DNA from 2 places in the Arthrobacter sp. CDRTa11 genome. Region 2 is predicted to be linked to the other one. Evidence: riboswitches for the same ligand, from Rfam matches in the RefSeq annotation. Region 2 holds a riboswitch; the other holds the start of a gene.
The links. Region 2 has a riboswitch for glycine ahead of gcvP (aminomethyl-transferring glycine dehydrogenase). Riboswitches for the same ligand answer to the same signal wherever they lie in the genome.
Positions count from the first base shown of each region.

Region 1: it holds a riboswitch for glycine, as region 2 does, so the genes downstream of both, gcvP (aminomethyl-transferring glycine dehydrogenase) here and gcvP (aminomethyl-transferring glycine dehydrogenase) in region 2, are expected to answer to the same signal.

Region 1 is NZ_CP044532.1:970,308-979,059, reverse strand. It holds gene gcvH (glycine cleavage system protein GcvH) at 1-373, opposite strand, end outside; gene gcvT (glycine cleavage system aminomethyltransferase GcvT) at 613-1,761, opposite strand; gene gcvP (aminomethyl-transferring glycine dehydrogenase) at 1,773-4,712, opposite strand; glycine riboswitch at 4,897-4,994, opposite strand; gene F8G81_RS04540 (TetR/AcrR family transcriptional regulator) at 5,127-5,663, opposite strand; gene F8G81_RS04535 (MFS transporter) at 5,732-7,330, shown strand; gene F8G81_RS04530 (SRPBCC family protein) at 7,359-7,817, opposite strand; gene F8G81_RS04525 (ArsR/SmtB family transcription factor) at 7,817-8,236, opposite strand; gene F8G81_RS04520 (Dps family protein) at 8,346-8,752, opposite strand, start outside.
Region 2 is NZ_CP044532.1:4,558,303-4,567,054, reverse strand. It holds gene F8G81_RS20690 (purine-cytosine permease family protein) at 1-1,204, opposite strand, end outside; gene speB (agmatinase) at 1,201-2,199, opposite strand; gene F8G81_RS20680 (PucR family transcriptional regulator) at 2,378-3,871, shown strand; glycine riboswitch at 3,975-4,073, shown strand; gene gcvP (aminomethyl-transferring glycine dehydrogenase) at 4,219-7,095, shown strand; gene gcvT (glycine cleavage system aminomethyltransferase GcvT) at 7,107-8,243, shown strand; gene gcvH (glycine cleavage system protein GcvH) at 8,352-8,735, shown strand; gene glyA (serine hydroxymethyltransferase) at 8,732-8,752, shown strand, end outside.

The DNA of each region.
Region 1 (8,752 bases), 1.6 Mb from region 2:
CGCCGTTTTTGGAGGCGTAGTCCTGGGCGGAAAGAAGCGGGCCCTCAGATTCGGCGGCAACCTTGAAGAGCCAGCCGGCGCCGTAGGGGTCGCTGTTGATAAGCGCAGGGTCATCGACGACGGCGGGATTGATTTCCGTAACTTCGCCGGTCACCGGGGCGTACAGGTCCGAGACGGACTTGGTGGACTCAACTTCCCCGCAGGTTTCCCCCGCCGTCACGGCTGAACCGACCTCCGGCAGGTCCACATACACGATGTCACCGAGGGCATCGGTGGCGACGGCGGAAATCCCAATCGCCACAACGTTGCCACCCTCACGGGCCACCCACTCATGCTCGTCGGAGTACTGCAGTTCGGCGGCAACTTTTGCCATGTGTTTTTCCTTAATTAGTGTGTGAAAAGTGAGAGAGCATCGACTCAAACCACGCGAAAAGTGAGAGAGCGTCCGCCCAAACACTGCGTTAAGTGAGAGAGCGTCCGCCCAAACACTGCGTTAAGTGAGAGAGCGTCCCGGGCCGGCAGAGCCGGACTTTTCGAAAGCGTGCGTCAGAGCGACGAAGGAGCAGCACGCGTGAAAAGCCCGGTCTGCCGGACCGAGCCCGGACCGAGAAGCTACTTTTGGCGCTTGTAGAACGGAAGTGCGACGACTTCGAACGGCTCTGCCTTGCCGCGGAGGTCGATGTCCAGGGAGGTGCCGATATCGCTGTGCTCGATGTCCACGTAGGCCATAGCCACGGGGTAGCCAAGGCTGGGTGAAGGCTGGCCGGAGGTGACTTCGCCCACCACGGCGCCGTCCTTGAGGACCGGGTAGTGGCCCCGGCCGGCACGGCGTCCCAGGCCTTTGAGTCCAACCAGCCGGCGGCCGGCGGTGCTGCCGGCGCCTGCTTCCTTCATGGCGGTGAGGGCGGCCTTGCCCACAAAGTCGCCTTCCTTGGAGAGCGCGACGACCGGTCCCAGCCCGGCGGCGAAGGGGTCGCCGTCGAGGGACAGTTCGTTGCCGTAGAGGGGCATGCCCGCTTCGAGGCGGAGCGAATCGCGGGAGGCAAGGCCGGCGGGCACCAGCTCCCCTTCGTCCGCAATGGCGACGATCGCCTGCCAAAGTGCGGCGGCGTCGTCGCTATTGATGAAGATCTCGAAGCCGTCCTCACCGGTGTAGCCGGTTCGGGCCAGCAGGAGGTCCTGGCCGGCTCCGGCCACGAGGAAGGGAACCTCGACGGCGGCGTAGTACTTGAGCCCGGTGACCAGGTTGTGCTGGGCGGCGGGGACCAGGCGGAGGAGGAGCTCCTCCGCTTTGGGGCCCTGGACAGCGATCAGGGAGGTGTCCGCGGAGACGTCCTCCACCATGACATCGAAGTTCGCTGCACGGTCAGCAAGTTGGGCTGCCACCGTTTTGGCGTTGCCGGCGTTGGGGACAACCAGGAACACGTCGGTGCCATCGTCGGCAACCGGGCGGCGGTAAACGATGAGATCATCGATGATGCCGCCGTCTTCGTTGCAGATCAGCGAATATTTGGCTTTGCCCACGGCCATGGCCGAGATCTTGCCCACCAGCGCGTAGTCGAGGAACGCGGCGGCATCCGGGCCAGTGACCCAGACTTCGCCCATGTGGGACAGGTCAAAGATGCCGGCTGCCTTGCGGACGGCGTGGTGCTCCGCCAGCTCCGAGCTGTACTTGAGCGGCATCTGCCAGCCACCGAAGTCGGTGAAGGAGGCGCCGAGTTTCTTATGCTCTTCATAGAGCGCTGTGTAGTTCTCAGTCATCGAAGGAATCCTTAGTTTTCGAACTCGGAAAGCGGCGGGCAGGAGCAGACCAGGTTACGGTCGCCCGCGGCGCCGTCGATGCGGCCCACAGGCGGGAAGTACTTGTCCTGTCTGAGCGTGTGAACCGGGAAGACTGCCTGTTCGCGCGGGTAGGCACGGTCCCAGTCGCTGCTGATGGCGGCCGCGGCGGTGTGCGGGGCATTGCGCAGCGGGCTGTCCGCGACCGTGAAGTCGCCGTTGGCCACCTGGTCGATTTCCGCGCGGATCGAGATCATCGCGTCGATGAACCGGTCCATCTCGCCGAGGTCCTCGGACTCGGTGGGCTCCACCATCAGAGTGCCGGCAACGGGGAATGCCAGGGTGGGGGCGTGGAAGCCGTAGTCGATGAGGCGCTTGGCCACGTCCTCCGCGGTGACGCCGGTGCGGGCCGTCAGTTCGCGGAGGTCAAGGATGCATTCGTGCGCCACGAGGCCGCCTTCTCCTGTGTAGAGCACGGGGAAGAAGTCGTTGAGGCGGGCAGCGATGTAGTTGGCGGCAAGGAGCGCCGACTTCGTGGCCTCGGTCAGGCCTTGGCCGCCCATCAGCTTGACGTAGGCCCAGGAGATGGGGAGGACGCCGGCCGAGCCGTACTTGGATGCCGAAATGGGGACGTCGTTGCCTTCGGTCCAGGTGGCCGCGTTGCCCGGCATAAAGGGCGCCAGGTGTGCCTTCGCCGCCACCGGGCCCACGCCGGGTCCGCCGCCGCCGTGCGGGATGCAGAAGGTCTTGTGCAGGTTCAGGTGCGAGACGTCGCCGCCGAACTTGCCCGGCTGGGCGAGGCCGACCAGGGCGTTCAGGTTGGCACCGTCGATGTACACCTGGCCGCCGGCAGCGTGAACAGCGTCACAGACCTCGCGGACGTCGGCGTCGTACACACCGTGCGTGGACGGGTAGGTGATCATGATGCAGGAGAGCGCGTCCTTATTGGCGTCGATCTTCGCGTAGAGATCGGTGTGGTCGATGGTGCCGTCCGCTGCGGTGGCCACCACTACCACCTTCATACCCGCCAGCACGGCTGAGGCTGCGTTGGTGCCGTGCGCCGAAGCGGGAATCAGGCACACATTGCGCTGGTCATCGCCGCGGGAACGGTGGTAGCCACGGATGGCCAGGAGGCCGGCCAGCTCACCCTGGGACCCGGCATTCGGCTGGATGGACACCTGGTCGTAGCCGGTGATCTCGGTCAGCTGGGCTTCCAGGTCCGCGATCAGTTCGCGCCAGCCTTCGGTCTGGGAGTCGGGGGCGAAGGGGTGGATGGAGGCGAACTCCGGCCAGGAGATGGCTTCCATCTCAGCCGTGGCGTTCAGCTTCATGGTGCAGGAACCCAGTGGGATCATGGTGCGGTCCAGCGCCAGGTCCCGGTCGGACAGCTTGCGGATATAGCGCAACAGCTGCGTCTCGGAACGGTGGGTGCTGAACACCGGGTGCTGCATGTACTCGGAGGAACGTTCGACGGCGGGGTCCAGTGCGAAGGCTGCGTCGCCGCCGTCGGTGGCCGAAACACCGAATGCCTCCAGCACCTGGGCGGCGATTTCCGGCGTGGTGGTTTCATCCGTGGAGAAGCCCACTGTGTCGGCATCGATGCTGCGAAGGTTGATGCCCTTGGCTTCGGCCGCGGCAACAATCCCGGCAGCCTTGCCCGGTACGGAAACCGTGACGGTGTCGAAAAAGCTGGTGTGCAGGACGTCAAGCCCGGCTGCGCTCAGTGATGCGGCAAGGGTCCTGGCGTGGGTGTGCGCAGCCAGGGCGATCGCCTTGAGCCCTTCCGGACCATGGTAAACGGCGTACATGGAGGCCACGATGGCCAGCAGCGCCTGGGCTGTGCAGATGTTGGAGGTGGCCTTTTCGCGGCGGATGTGCTGCTCGCGGGTCTGCAGGGCAAGACGGTACGCGGGAACGCCGGCGTTGTCCTTCGAGACGCCCACCAGGCGGCCAGGCATGGAACGCTCAAGGCCCTTCTGCACGGCCATGTAGGCGGCGTGCGGTCCGCCGTAGAACAGGGGGACGCCGAACCGCTGGGCTGAGCCAACGGCGATGTCGGCCCCCTGCTCACCGGGAGGCGTGATCAGCGTCAGGGCCAGGAGGTCGGCAGCCACGGTGACCAGCGCGCCGCGTTCCTTGGCGTCGGCAATAACGGAGCTGTGGTCGAAAACCCGGCCGGAGACGCCGGGCTGCTGGAGCACCACGCCGTTGATAACGCCGTCGGGAAGTCCCTTGGCGAGGTCAGCCACCTGGACCTCAAAGCCCAGTGCCGCGGCGCGGCCTTTCACAATGGCGATGGTCTGCGGGAGGCAGTCGGCATCCAGGACGGTTTTCCCGTCGCGGGCGCCTGCGTTCTGGCCCGTGGCCTTATTTGCCCTGCGCATCATCAGCACGGCTTCGGCCACGGCGGTGGCTTCATCCAGCAGGGACGCGTTGGCGATGGGCAGGCCCACGAGGTCCTGCACCATGGTCTGGAAGTTCAGCAGCGCCTCAAGCCGGCCCTGCGAAATTTCCGGCTGGTACGGCGTGTACGCCGTGTACCAGGCCGGGCCTTCGAGGATGTTGCGGCGGATCACCGGCGGCGTCACGGTGTCGTAATACCCCTGGCCGATCATCTGCACGGCGGTCTTGTTCTTCGCGGCGAGCTTCCGCAATTCGGCGAGGGTTTCCACCTCGCTCAGGGCGTGGGTGAGCTCCAGCGGCGAGTCCTGGCGGATGTCCTTGGGAACTGCTGTGTCCACGAGTGCATCAACGGAGTCATAGCCAACAGCCTTGAGCATGGCGTCGACGTCGTCCTGGCGGCGTGAGCCGATGTGCCGGTCAACAAAGGATGCGACGGCTGGGAAGGTCGGGGCGAGGGCCGGGCTTGCGGGGGCCTGGGCAGCGGGTGCCGGGCTGGCGGAGGCCGGAGAAACAGTCACGAGGAACTCCATGTACTAAGGCGGCGAGGGTACGCCACATCGATTGGGTTCCTCCCCGCTCTGTATTGGACCTGAGAGTTTCCGCCTGCCCTGCTTCCGCAGGACCCGCTTGCACCGTCGGTGAGCACAGCTGTCCTGGTATTCCGGATGGTTCCGGGACACGCCAGGCGGACTGCCTGCTACTTTCCAGAGTTGCCTCGCCGCGGCGGTACATGGGCCTGTGAGATTCCTGGGGAGGGTTTGCTCCTACGGCGCCTGCTGTACCTACTGGCAGGACTCTCCCGCCGCAGATCAAAGGCTATTCAGTTGGATGATGTTGTTCATGGTGGCCGTTACCGGGCCCACACACGGTCCAATTGTCCTATGCCGTGCGCGTTCGGGCAAATGCCGCGGACCCATCAGGATACGGGCTCAGAGGATACGGACTCAGCTGCGGAGCCGGTCCAGCGCGGCCAGCAGGCCCGCAACGTCGGCCGCCGTCTCTTGGGCAGGAACGGGCCCCACGGAAAGCATGGCGTTGAAGTACAGCCCGTCGCCCATGTACAGCACCGGTTTGGCCATGGCCGCGCCAACGTCGGCGGCAATCTCCCGGAGCCAACGCTGCTGGATTGCCGCGAAGCGCTGACGTGTTTCCTCATGGGCCACCTCGGCGAGCCTGGTGGCAGCAACAATGGCACGGTCAAGGGGTGTATCTGCCCACACCGAAGACCTGATGAAGTACGCGGCCGCTCCCTCATCGGCGGCGGCCATGGCGTCGGCGTCGGCGGCTGCCAGCTCATCCAGCCTGTCCAGCAGCACCTCGATCAGGGCTTCCTTGTTCGGAAAGTGATACAGCAACCCGCCCTTGGAGACTCCTGCCCGCTTAGCGACCGCATCAAGGGTGGCGGCCCGCTCGCCCACCTCGATCAGCAGGGATTCAAAAGCATCGAGAACAGCCTCGCGGGCTACGGGTTTTCTGGCCATGGCTTCAATCATGCACGGTCCCGCCCCCGAAATTGATAACTATACCGTCTGGACGGTACAGTTATGTCATGACCTCGTCCGCAACTTCCCTCCGGAAAGCCCCTGAAGCGCTGGCAAACCAGCTCCCGGCCCGCTCCCGCACGCCCCAGGCACCGGGATCCAAAGCGCCCTGGCGCGACTGGCTTGCCCTGGGCCTGCTGATGTTCCCCGTGCTGCTGATCGCCGTGGACAACACGGCCCTGACGTTCGCCCTCCCGGCGATTGCACGCAGCCTGGAAACCACGGGAGTCCAGCTCCTGTGGATCGTGGACGCTTATCCTCTGGTGCTTGCCGGGCTGCTGGTGGCCATGGGAAGCCTGGGCGACAGGATTGGACGCCGCAGGCTGCTACTGGTGGGCAGCATCGGGTTCGCGCTGGTCTCAGCCGCAACAGCCTTCGCACCCAGCGCCGAGTGGCTGATTGCGGGCCGGGCAGCACTGGGATTCTTTGGTGCCATGTTGATGCCGTCCACCCTGTCGCTGATCCGGAATATCTTTCCGGATCCCAACCGCCGCCGGCTGGCGATCGCCATCTGGGCAGCAGGATTCTCCGGCGGCGCGGCCCTGGGTCCCATCTTTGGCGGCTGGCTAGTTGAACAGTTCTGGTGGGGAGCGGTGCTCCTGGTTGCCGTGCCCATCATGCTTCCGCTGCTGGCGTTCGGCCCCGCCTTCATCCCCGAATCTCGGGATCCCCGGCCCGGCCGCGTGGACGTCCCCAGCATGCTGCTGTCCCTGCTGGTCATGGTCCCTGTGGTCTACGGCATCAAGGAGGTGGCCACCGAGGGCTTCGGCGTCATGCCGCTGGCTTCCGTCACCTTCGGGGTGGCCATGGGATTCGTTTTTGTCCGCCGGCAGCAACGGCTGGCCAACCCCCTGCTGGACATGTCCCTGTTCAGCAACAGGGTCTTCAGCACGGCCATCTCTGCCAACGTGCTGGCGCTTTTTTCCTTCAACGGCTTTATCCTGTTCCTGGCCCAGCACCTCCAGCTATTGGAAGGGATGTCACCGTCCGCCGCGGGCGTCGCCATGATTCCGGCGCTGCTCGCCACGGTGACGGCCGGGCTGGTTGCCGTGCCGCTGGTCCGCCGGATAAGGCCGGGCTTTGTGGTGGCGGGCGGCCTCTCCCTCAGTGCCGGCGGCTACCTTATGGTCACCGTGGGCGATCACAGTGCCGGACCTGCCCTCCTGCTGGGCGCACTGTTCATCCTGGCACTGGGCGTTGGGACCGCGGAAACCATCTCCAACGACCTCATCCTGGGCTCCGCGCCGGCCGAAAAATCCGGGGCCGCCGCCGCCATCTCCGAAACAGGCTATGAGGTGGGGTCGGTGCTGGGAACGGCAATCCTGGGCTCCATCCTGACGGCGTCGTACCAGCAAAACCTCAGGCTGCCGGCAGGACTGGCGGAAGCCACATCCCACACAGCCGCGGACAGGGCCGGGGAGACCCTGGCCGGTGCCATGGAACTGGCCGGCACCCTCCCGGGACCACTTGCCACAGCCGTGCGGGAGGCGTCCCGGGCGGCGTTCGATTCCGGCGTCCACATCACGGCAGCCATCGCGCTGGTACTGATGGCGGCCGCGGCAGTCCTTGCCGCCGTCGTGCTCCGAAAAGTCCCGACGGCGCGCTAGGAGCCGCCCCATCGAACGCCGGTGGACGTCAGTGTCCCTCGAGGTAGGTGACGAGGGCGTCCATCAGGCCTTCGGTGCCTTCCTTGCGGCCCGCCACCTGGTCCTCCTCCGTGAAGTAGACGCCCTGTTCAGTGAGCGTCAGGATGGTTCCCTGGCCGTCGGCGTCCAACTCCAGGGTGCACAACGAAACGGAGGACCGCTCGCCGTTCAGCAGCATTTCGTAGGTGTATACGATCCGCTCATCCTGGACGATGTCGTGATAGACGGCGTGCATGGTGGAGACGAACCCGCCTTCGGGCCCGCCGACACCTGTCTCCCGCCCGCCGACGCGGAAGTCCAGGCTGGATTCGCCCTGGACCCATTCAGCGGGGCCGCCGAACCACTTCTTTTTGGTCTCGTAGTCGGAAAAGGCGTGGAAAACGCGCGACGGCGGGACGCTGAGCTTGCGCTCGATGGTGAAGCTGGCGTGGGTAAGGGGACTGCTCATCATGTGCTCCTGGGTGGATTCGGAGGGAATGTCTTGGTGTGTGGATTACTCGGATCAGGCGTTTCGGGAACTTTCAGCTCTGTGGCTTCAGGTTCGGCGGCAAGGAACGCCTCCAGCCGGTCCAGGATGCGTTCGCTGGCGGTCCGGCGGGCGCCGAGCCAGCTTTCGGCCAGCCTGACGGTGGCCGGAACGATGCTGCAGGTCCGTACCCGGCCGATCTTTTGACTCTTCACCAGGCCGCTGTTTTCCAGGACCTGGAGGTGCTGCACAACTGCCGGCAGGCTCATGGTGAAAGGCCTGGCGAGTTCCGAGACGGATGCCGGGCCGATGCAAAGCCGGACCACGATGGCCCGCCTGGTCGGATCGGCGAGCGCCTGGAAAACAAGGTCCAGGTCTGCCTCGGAACTATTGTTAAGCACATGCTTAAGTATGTTGGTGGAAGGCAGGAAGTCAACCCCCGGCACAAAAAAAGCGCCCGGCGCCGGAATGATTCCGGTACCGGGCGCCTGATCCAGGAGCGCCAGTGTCCTAGGGGGTATCTGGGGCTGTGACGCTGGCCGTGGCCTTCATGGTTTCTGCGTTAACCATCCAGGCGAACTGCTCAAGCCTGGCAATGAACTCATGGAGGAGATCGGCAGTAGTGGGATCTTCCTCCTCCACTTCGTCATGAACCTTCCGCATGGTTCCCACCGCCGCTTCCAGGGCTGCCACGGTTCGCTCGATCGCGTCCTTGGTGTTGATCAGGCCTTCGGGGAACGCCGGCAGATTGGTGGAAGCCGCCACGGTGGAGCTGCGCCCGTCCGGGAGTGCATGCAGTGCGCGCATGCGCTCCGCCAGGTCGTCCGCAAACTGGCGGCCGGCTTCGACAATCTCGTCCAGCTGCAGATGGAGGTCCCGGAAATTGGTCCCCACGATGTTCCAGTGGGCCTGCTTGC
Region 2 (8,752 bases):
CGCCGTCGCGCTTGAAGAAGTCCTCAACCCGGTAGTCGCCATGCCGGAGAAGGTAATAGTCCACCAGGTTGATGGCCGTCCAGGGAACCAGCACGTACATCAGGAAGGAGAGGAAGTTCGTGTAAAAAAGGATGAAGTTATCGCGGGCGAACAAGGCGATGGAAACAGCGACGGCGAAGATGATGACCGCCGCGATGCTCCGGGTCTTGGCACGCGGCAACCAGTTCGGCTTGAACGTTTGGCCGATGGTGAGGGTGCACAGGACGCCGCAGTAGAGGTTCATGGCGTTCGAGGCCGCGACGCCCAGGCAGAAGATGCCGACGATGATCAAGGTCCAGGGCTGGAGCATCGCTCCGAGGCTGCCGACGATTTCGACGTCGCCGGCTTCGCTGCTCATGGTCACGGCGAGCGTTCCCACCAGGGCACCGAGGATCATGGGGAACAGCGTTCCCAGGACGCAGCCGGAGTAGGAAGCCCAGAACGCCGGTGCCGAGCCCGTGCCTTGCGGCATGTAGCGCGAATAGTCCGAGACGTACGGGGCGTAGGCGAGCTGCCACAGTGCGGCCACGGAGATGGTCGCCATAAAGCCCACCCAGTTGAAGTTGCCCTGCTCCAGGAAGCTGGCGGGCAGTCCGTGGACCAGCAGGATCCAGCCGAAGGCCAGCAGCAATGCCAGGCCGGCCGCGACGCTCAGGACCCGGGCGTAGGCGTGGATGAGCCGGTATCCGAAGATTGTGGCGATAACGCTGACCACGCCGATGATGATGATGCCGGCATCCACACTGATGCCGGGGCTGACGGCGGCCATGGCTTCGCCGCCAAAGACCAGGTTCGCAGCGAAGAAGCCGACGTACATGATCACCACGATGACCACGATCAGCAGGGCGCCGAAGGAGCCGAACTGGCCGCGCGTCTGGATCATCTGCGCCACACCCAGTTGCGGGCCCTGGGCGGAGTGCAGCGCCATGAAGATGCCACCCACCACGTTGCCGATGATGATGCCCACGACCGCCGGCACAAAGCCGAGGCCGAACACCGTGGTGGCGAGCCCGCCGGTCACGATGGTCATGATCATGATGTTGGAACCGAACCAGATGGTGAACAGGTCCCGCGCCTTGCCGTGGCGTTCGTTGGCCGGGATGGGCTGGATGGTCTTGTCCTCGAGCCGGGGTACCTCAGTTAAGGGGGTGACGGTGGTGCTCATGATGCGTTCCAAGTGGCTTCTTGCAGTTCACGGACAGGGGTAGCCTTGCTGCGGTTAACCATCAGCGCAAGAAGGTCGAAGACCAGGGTGGCCGCGGCCAAGGTGGTGATATCCGCATGGTCGTATGCCGGGGCGACCTCCACGACGTCGGCGCCCACAATGTTGATGCCGTTCAGTCCGCGGAGCAGGGCCAGGAGTTCGCGGGAGTGCAGCCCGCCCATCTCTGGCGTGCCGGTGCCAGGTGCGTAGGCCGGATCCAGGACGTCGATGTCGATGGAGACGTACACCGGGGTGTCGCCGAGCCGCTCCTTCACTTGGGCGATCGCCGCCGGAACACCAATGACGTCCAGGTCTGAGCAACGGATGATCTGGAACCCGAATTCGTGGTCGCGGAGGAAGTCGTTGCGGTCATAGACCGGCCCGCGGATGCCCACATGCATGGACCTGTCCTCCACCAGCAGGCCTTCCTCAAACGCCCGCCGGAAGATGGTTCCATGCGTGACGGGCTGATCGAAATAGGTATCCCAAGTGTCCAGATGGGCGTCGAAATGCAGCAACGCCACCGGGCCATGGACCTTGTTCAGGGCCCGCAGCATGGGAAGGGCGATGGTGTGGTCGCCGCCGATGGAGATCAGCCTCTTGTCCTCGCTGATCAGCGGCAAGGCCTGCTCTTCGATTTCACGGACTGCCCGGCTGATGTCATACGGAGTGCACGCGATGTCGCCGGCGTCCACAACCTGGGCTTCGTACACGGGCTCAACGTCGAGCTCGGGATGATAGCCGGGGCGCAGAAGGCGGGAGGCTTCGCGGACTGCGGCAGGACCGAAACGGGCGCCGGGCCGGAAGGAGGTTCCGCCGTCGAACGGTACGCCGACAATTGCGATGTCGTAGTCCGGGACGCGGTCAATCTGGGGGAGGCGGGCGAAGGTGCCGAGGCCTGCATACCGGGGGACTTTGGTTGCGTCGACAGGGCCGATGGGCTGGTGCGTTGTCATGCCGGGATCCTTGGGTTGAGGGGTGCTCGCCGTTGAGCGGGAAGTAGGTAATTCCATTGTTGGTGACGCGGATCACCGCGGATAGCGCTACATTGACTACAAATGGCCGAGGCGTTTAGACGAATGTCTAAGTACCGCTCCAAGAGGCCCCGGAATCAAGGAACCAGGACGGAATCCGATGGCAATCACCGTTGCCGAACTTGTGGCTGAACCGCAGTTGGGGCTCACCTTCCTCGCGGGTACGGCCGGCCAGGACAACCGCATCACGTGGGCCCACACCTCGGACCTGCCCCGGCTGTGGGAATGGGTCACCGGTGGCGAACTCATGATGACGAACGGCATGTCCATCCCCGCCGATGCCGAGGGGCAGGTGGCGCTCGCAGAGGCCCTGATGGATTCAGGTGCCAGCGCCTTGGCCATCGGCGAGAAGATGCATGCGCCGCCGCTGCTTCCGGAGTTCCTGGAGGCCTGCGACCGGCTCCCGCTGCCGCTGATCAACATCCCCTACCCGTTGCCGTTCATCGCGATCGCCCGCTCGGTTGCTGAGTCTTCCCTGCTCGAAGAGTCCAGGCGCCTGCGGCAGACTGCCCGGGTTTACGATCTGCTGAGAACGGCGGGGGCCTCCGAGAACCATTGGCAGAGCCTCGTCCAAAGATTGGCGACGGAACTGGACGCTGAGCTCTTTGTGGTGGATCACCGCTGCCTTCACCCGTGGCATCCTGACGGACAATCACTGCCGGTGTTCCTCGCGGACGAGTGGGCGCCGCTCTCCGGGCAGGTGTCCCTGGCTGGCAAGAACTTCCAGTGGCATCGGGTCAGGGGCCGCCACGTGTTGACCATGGACATCCCCACCCACGCCAACGCGCTCCTTGTGGTGCTGCCCAGGAGCGAACCGCACCCGGACGCCGTCGTACTTTTGCATGCGGCAACCGTGCTGGGACTCCAGCTTTCGCGCATCGTCCTGTCGCTGGAAGGGCAGCACCGGCTGGCGGGTGAGTTCCTGCTGCAGGCTATAGACGGCCGGCTGGGGACAGCGGAGATGGAAAGCCGGCTGGCGGTTTTTGGCGTCCCGGCGCAGGACTTTATGGTCGCCTCAATCTCCGCGGACGACGGCGCGCAGCTGGCTAACGTCCACATCGAACTTTGGCGTCACGGAATTTCAGCCGCCTCCTTAAGGCGGAACAACAGGCTTCACGTGGTGGTTCCGGCGGATGTGGCCGACGACGTGCTGGTGCACTGTGCCGGGTCCGGCGCCGCGCTGGGCATCAGTGCCCCGACGACGGTTGCCGGCATTCAGCGGGCATTGCAGGAGTCCCTCTGGGCGCTGGGATCGGCCCGCGCCAACAAGCTGGGCCTGGCCCGCTATGCGCAAGGTCCGTCTTGGCTGGGGCTGACCGGCTTTGAGGAAGGAACTGCCCTGGTCCGGCGCCTTTTGGGCCCGATTTTTGACTACGAGCAGAGCCAGGAAGGCGATCTGATAGTCACGCTGAGGACGTATCTGGACTCGCAGCGTTCGTGGCAAAAGACGGCCGCTGCCCTGTTCGCGCACCGGCAAACCATCATTTACCGGATCCGGAAAATCGGTGAACTGACGGGGTTGGACATGGGTGAAACGTCCACGGTTGCCCAGTTGTGGTTCGCGCTGCAGATTCACGAGGCGATGCGGAGCTAATCCGCCGCCAAGTCTCTGGCCAGTCAAACCTGGCCTTGCGTACTTGCAGAAATACCCGCTATGGTGTGAACCGTGCCACCCCTCAAGGGTGGCGCAACGCTTTTGAACTGCGGCGGGAGAGTCCTGCCGGTACATCCAGTCAGGCGCCGTAGGAGCAAATCCTCCCCAGGAATCTCTCAGGCCCATGTACCGCCGCGGCGAGGCAACTCTGGAAAGCAGTCCGATAATCGGGCTCACCGACGGTGCAAGCAGAACACAATCTGCGGAATCTCTCAGGTCCAATACAGAGCGGGGAGGAACCCACATCATCGTGGCGCTCACTGGGCGCCTGAATCATGGAGTTCCTCTTGACTGTTCAATCAACCCCCACCGCTTTCGCGGACCGGCACATCGGCGCCCGGCGCCAGGCCGACGTTGACACCATGCTCAAGGCAATCGGCTACGACTCCGTAGACGGCCTGGTAGACGTGGCCGTCCCCGATTCCATCCGTCAGTCCTCACCCTTGACTCTTCCAAGCGGCACGGACGCGCTCAGCGAAGTTGAGGTCCTGGCCGAACTGCGCCGGCTCGCCGCCAAGAACAAGACCGCCATCCAAATGATCGGCCAGGGCTACTACGACACCGTCACGCCGCCGGTCATCCGCCGCAACATCCTGGAAGCTCCGGCCTGGTACACCGCGTACACGCCGTACCAGCCCGAAATTTCGCAGGGCCGCCTAGAAGCGCTCCTGAACTTCCAGACCATGGTGCAGGACCTCACCGCACTTCCGGTGGCCAACGCTTCCCTGCTGGATGAGGCAACGGCCGTGGCCGAGGCCGTGCTGTTGATGCGCCGGGCCAAGAAGTCCAGGTCCGCCGCCGCCGGCAAGACAGTCCTGGACGCTGACTGCCTCCCGCAGACCATCGCCATCGTGAAGGGCCGCGCTGAGGCACTTGGCTTTGAGGTGGAGATCGCGGACCTGAGCCAGGGCTTGCCCGACGGCGACATCAACGGAGTGGTCCTCCAGCAGCCCGGTGTTTCGGGCCGCGTGTTCGATCATTCAGCGGTGATCGCTGCCGCCAAGGAACGCGGCGCACTGGTCACAGTTGCCGCCGATCTGTTGGCGCTGACGCTCATCACGCCCCCGGGCGAGCAAGGTGCCGACATCGCCGTCGGAACGGCACAGCGCTTTGGCGTCCCGCTGTTCTTCGGCGGCCCGCATGCCGCGTACATGGCCGTCCGCGAAGGCATGGAGCGCACGCTGCCGGGCCGCATCGTTGGCGTGTCCAGGGACAACGCCGGGGTGCCTGCCTACCGGCTGGCCCTCCAGACCCGTGAGCAGCACATCCGCCGCGAAAAGGCCACGTCCAACATCTGCACGGCCCAGGCTTTGCTCGCAATCGTTGCCTCGATGTACGCGGTCTACCACGGCCCCGAAGGCCTGACGGCGATCGCCGAAACCGTCCACGGCCACGCCCGGACTCTGGCAACGGCACTCAAGACCGCCGGCCGCGAACTTGTCTCGGAGTCCTTCTTCGACACCCTCACGGTTCGCGTCCCCGGCAAGGCGGACAAGGTCATCGCCGCCGCCGAAGCCCGCGGCATCAACCTGCGGCTCATCGACGCTGACACCGTTGGCGTCTCCGTGGATGAAACCACGACGCCGGATGTCCTGTCCGCAGTGGCAGTCGCCTTTGGCGCCGGTCCCGTGAAGTCCGCTGCCGGCTTTGAGCTGCCGTCCGGCGTTGTGCGTACGTCCGATTTCCTGCAGCACCCGGTGTTCAACACGCACCGTTCCGAGACGCAGCTGTTGCGCTATATCCGCAAGCTGTCCGACCGGGACCTCGCGCTGGACCGCACCATGATTCCGTTGGGCTCCTGCACCATGAAGCTGAACGCCACGGCTGAGATGGAAGCCATCTCCTGGCCGGAGTTCGCCTCCATCCACCCGTTTGCTCCGGACTCCCAGACGGCGGGCTGGCGCGAACTGATTGAAGGCTTGGAAGCGGACCTCACCGAAATCACCGGCTACGACCAGGTGTCCATCCAGCCGAATGCCGGTTCCCAGGGTGAGCTTGCAGGTTTGCTGGCCATCCGCGGCTACCACCTGTCCCGCGGCGACGAGCAGCGCACCGTCTGCCTGATCCCGGCCTCCGCGCATGGCACCAACGCTGCCTCAGCCGTGCTGGCCGGCATGAAGGTTGTTGTGGTGGCCACGGCTGCCGACGGGACCATCGACCACGCAGACCTGACCGCCAAGATCGAGGCGAACAAGGACGTCCTGTCCTGCATCATGATCACCTACCCGTCCACGCACGGCGTGTACGACGCTGACGTCCGCGAGGTCTGCGACGCCATCCACGAGGCCGGCGGACAGGTGTACGTGGACGGCGCCAACCTGAACGCCCTGGTGGGACTGGCCCAGCCGGGCAAGTTCGGCGGCGACGTCTCGCACCTGAACCTGCACAAGACCTTCTGCATCCCGCACGGTGGCGGCGGTCCGGGCGTTGGCCCGGTGGCAGCCAAGGCACACCTGGCACCGTTCATGCCCGGCGACGCGAACAAGGCTTCCTCAGGCGGGGGCGTGGCCATCTCCGCTTCGCGCTTTGGCTCCGCCGGTGTCCTTCCGATTTCCTGGGCGTACGTGAAGCTCATGGGTGGGCAGGGCCTGACCGACGCCACCAAGTCGGCGCTGCTCGCTGCGAACTATGTTGCTTCCCGGCTGGATGAGCACTTCCCCGTTCTGTACACCGGTGCAGGCGGACTCGTGGCCCACGAGTGCATCCTGGACCTCCGCGAACTGACGGCCCGCACCGGCGTCACCGCGGAGGACGTGGCCAAGCGCCTCATCGACTTTGGCTTCCACGCTCCCACGTTGTCGTTCCCGGTTGCGGGAACACTGATGGTGGAGCCCACCGAGTCCGAAGACCTGGCTGAGATCGATCGCTTCATCGAAGCGATGATCATCATCCGCGCCGAAATCGAGCAGGTGGCCAGCGGTAATTTCACTGTGGAGAAGTCGCCGCTGCGCAACGCACCGCACACAGCTGCCGCCGTCGTAAGTTCCGTCTGGGGCCGCGAGTACCCGCGCGAGCAGGCAGCATTCCCTGTCCCGCACCTGAAGCAGGACAAGTACTTCCCGCCCGTGGGCCGGGTGGACGGTGCCGCCGGCGACCGGAACCTTGTCTGCTCCTGCCCTCCCCTCGAAGCGTTCGAGGACACCACAGCAGACCTCGAAAACTAAGGACGCGACTCATGACTGAGAACTACACAGCCCTTTACGAGCAGCACAAAAAAGCCGGCGCGTCCTTCACGGACTTCGGCGGCTGGCAGATGCCCCTCAAGTACGAGTCCGAGCTCGCCGAGCACCACGCTGTCCGCAACGCAGCAGGCCTGTTCGACCTCTCCCACATGGGCGAAGTTTGGGTCAGCGGGCCGGATGCAGCAGCGTTCCTGGACTACGCGCTGGTGGGAAAGCTTTCAGCGGTTGCCGTGGGCAAGGCGAAGTACTCGCTGATCTGCAACACTGACGGCGGCATCATCGATGACCTCATTTCCTACCGTCGCCCGTCTCCCGAAGACGGCGTGGACGAGTACCTTGTGGTCCCCAACGCCGGCAACGCGAAGGTGGTTGCGGCGGCGCTTTTGGACCGTGCGGCCGGCTTTGACGTCGTCGTTCGGGACGCCTCCGCTGAGACGTCGCTGATCGCCGTGCAGGGACCGAACGCGGAAGCGATCCTGCTGACGCTGGTCCCGGCCGGGCAGCACCAGCTGGTCAGGGACCTGAAGTACTACGCCGCGGTTGAAGCGGATATCAACGGGCAGGAGCTGTTGCTCGCCCGCACCGGCTACACCGGCGAAGACGGCTTCGAGATCTACATCCCGAATGTGGACGCAGCCGGCCTTTGGGAAGCGCTGCTCGACGCCGGGGAAAGCCACGGGCTCATCCCGGCAGGCCTCGCAGCCCGCGACTCACTGCGCCTCGAAGCCGGCATGCCGCTCTATGGCAACGAACTCTCCCGCTACGTGAACGCCTATGCGGCAGGCCTTGGCCCGGTTGTTTCGCTGGCCAAGGAAAGCGATTTCGTTGGCAGGAAAGCGCTGACGGCCATCAAGTCTGCGGGCGTCGGGTCGACCATCGGCCCGAAGCTCGTCGGCCTTAAAGGGACCGGCCGCCGGGCTGCCCGCGCCCACTATTCGGTCCTCAAAGACGGCACACTCATCGGCGAAGTCACCTCTGGCCAGCCGAGCCCGACGCTCGGATACCCCGTGGCGTTGGCCTATGTTGACGTCGCGCACTCCGAGCCGGGCACGATCGTCGACGTGGACCTCCGCGGCAAATTGGAACCCTTCGAAGTTGTTTCGCTGCCGTTCTACAAGCGGATCAATTAAGCCTCCCTCGGGGGCCCGTCGGGCCCGAAGGGGCCTGGACGCTCTCTCACTTAACGCAGTGTTTGGGCCAACGCTCTCTCACTTCTCACACCAAATTAAGGAAATAGCATGAGCAAAGTAGTTGCTGAACTGAAGTATTCGGCCGAGCACGAGTGGGTTGCTTCGGATGGGGCGGGGCCTGCGGGGATTGGGATCTCTGCCGTTGCGGCCGACGCCTTGGGTGACATTGTGTACGTGGATCTGCCCGACGTCGGCGCTTCCGTGACCGCGGGAGAGACCTGCGGCGAGGTGGAGTCCACCAAGTCCGTGTCCGATCTGTACTCGCCGGTCACCGGTGAGGTGACGGAGATCAACGACGCCGTTGTCAGTGATCCTGCCCTGATCAACAACGATCCCTATGGTGCCGGCTGGCTGTTCAGGGTGGCCGTGACCGAAGAAGGTCCGCTGATGTCAGCTGAGGAATACGCTGCAACGAACGGTGGCGAACTGTGAACCCGGCAGCCGTGACG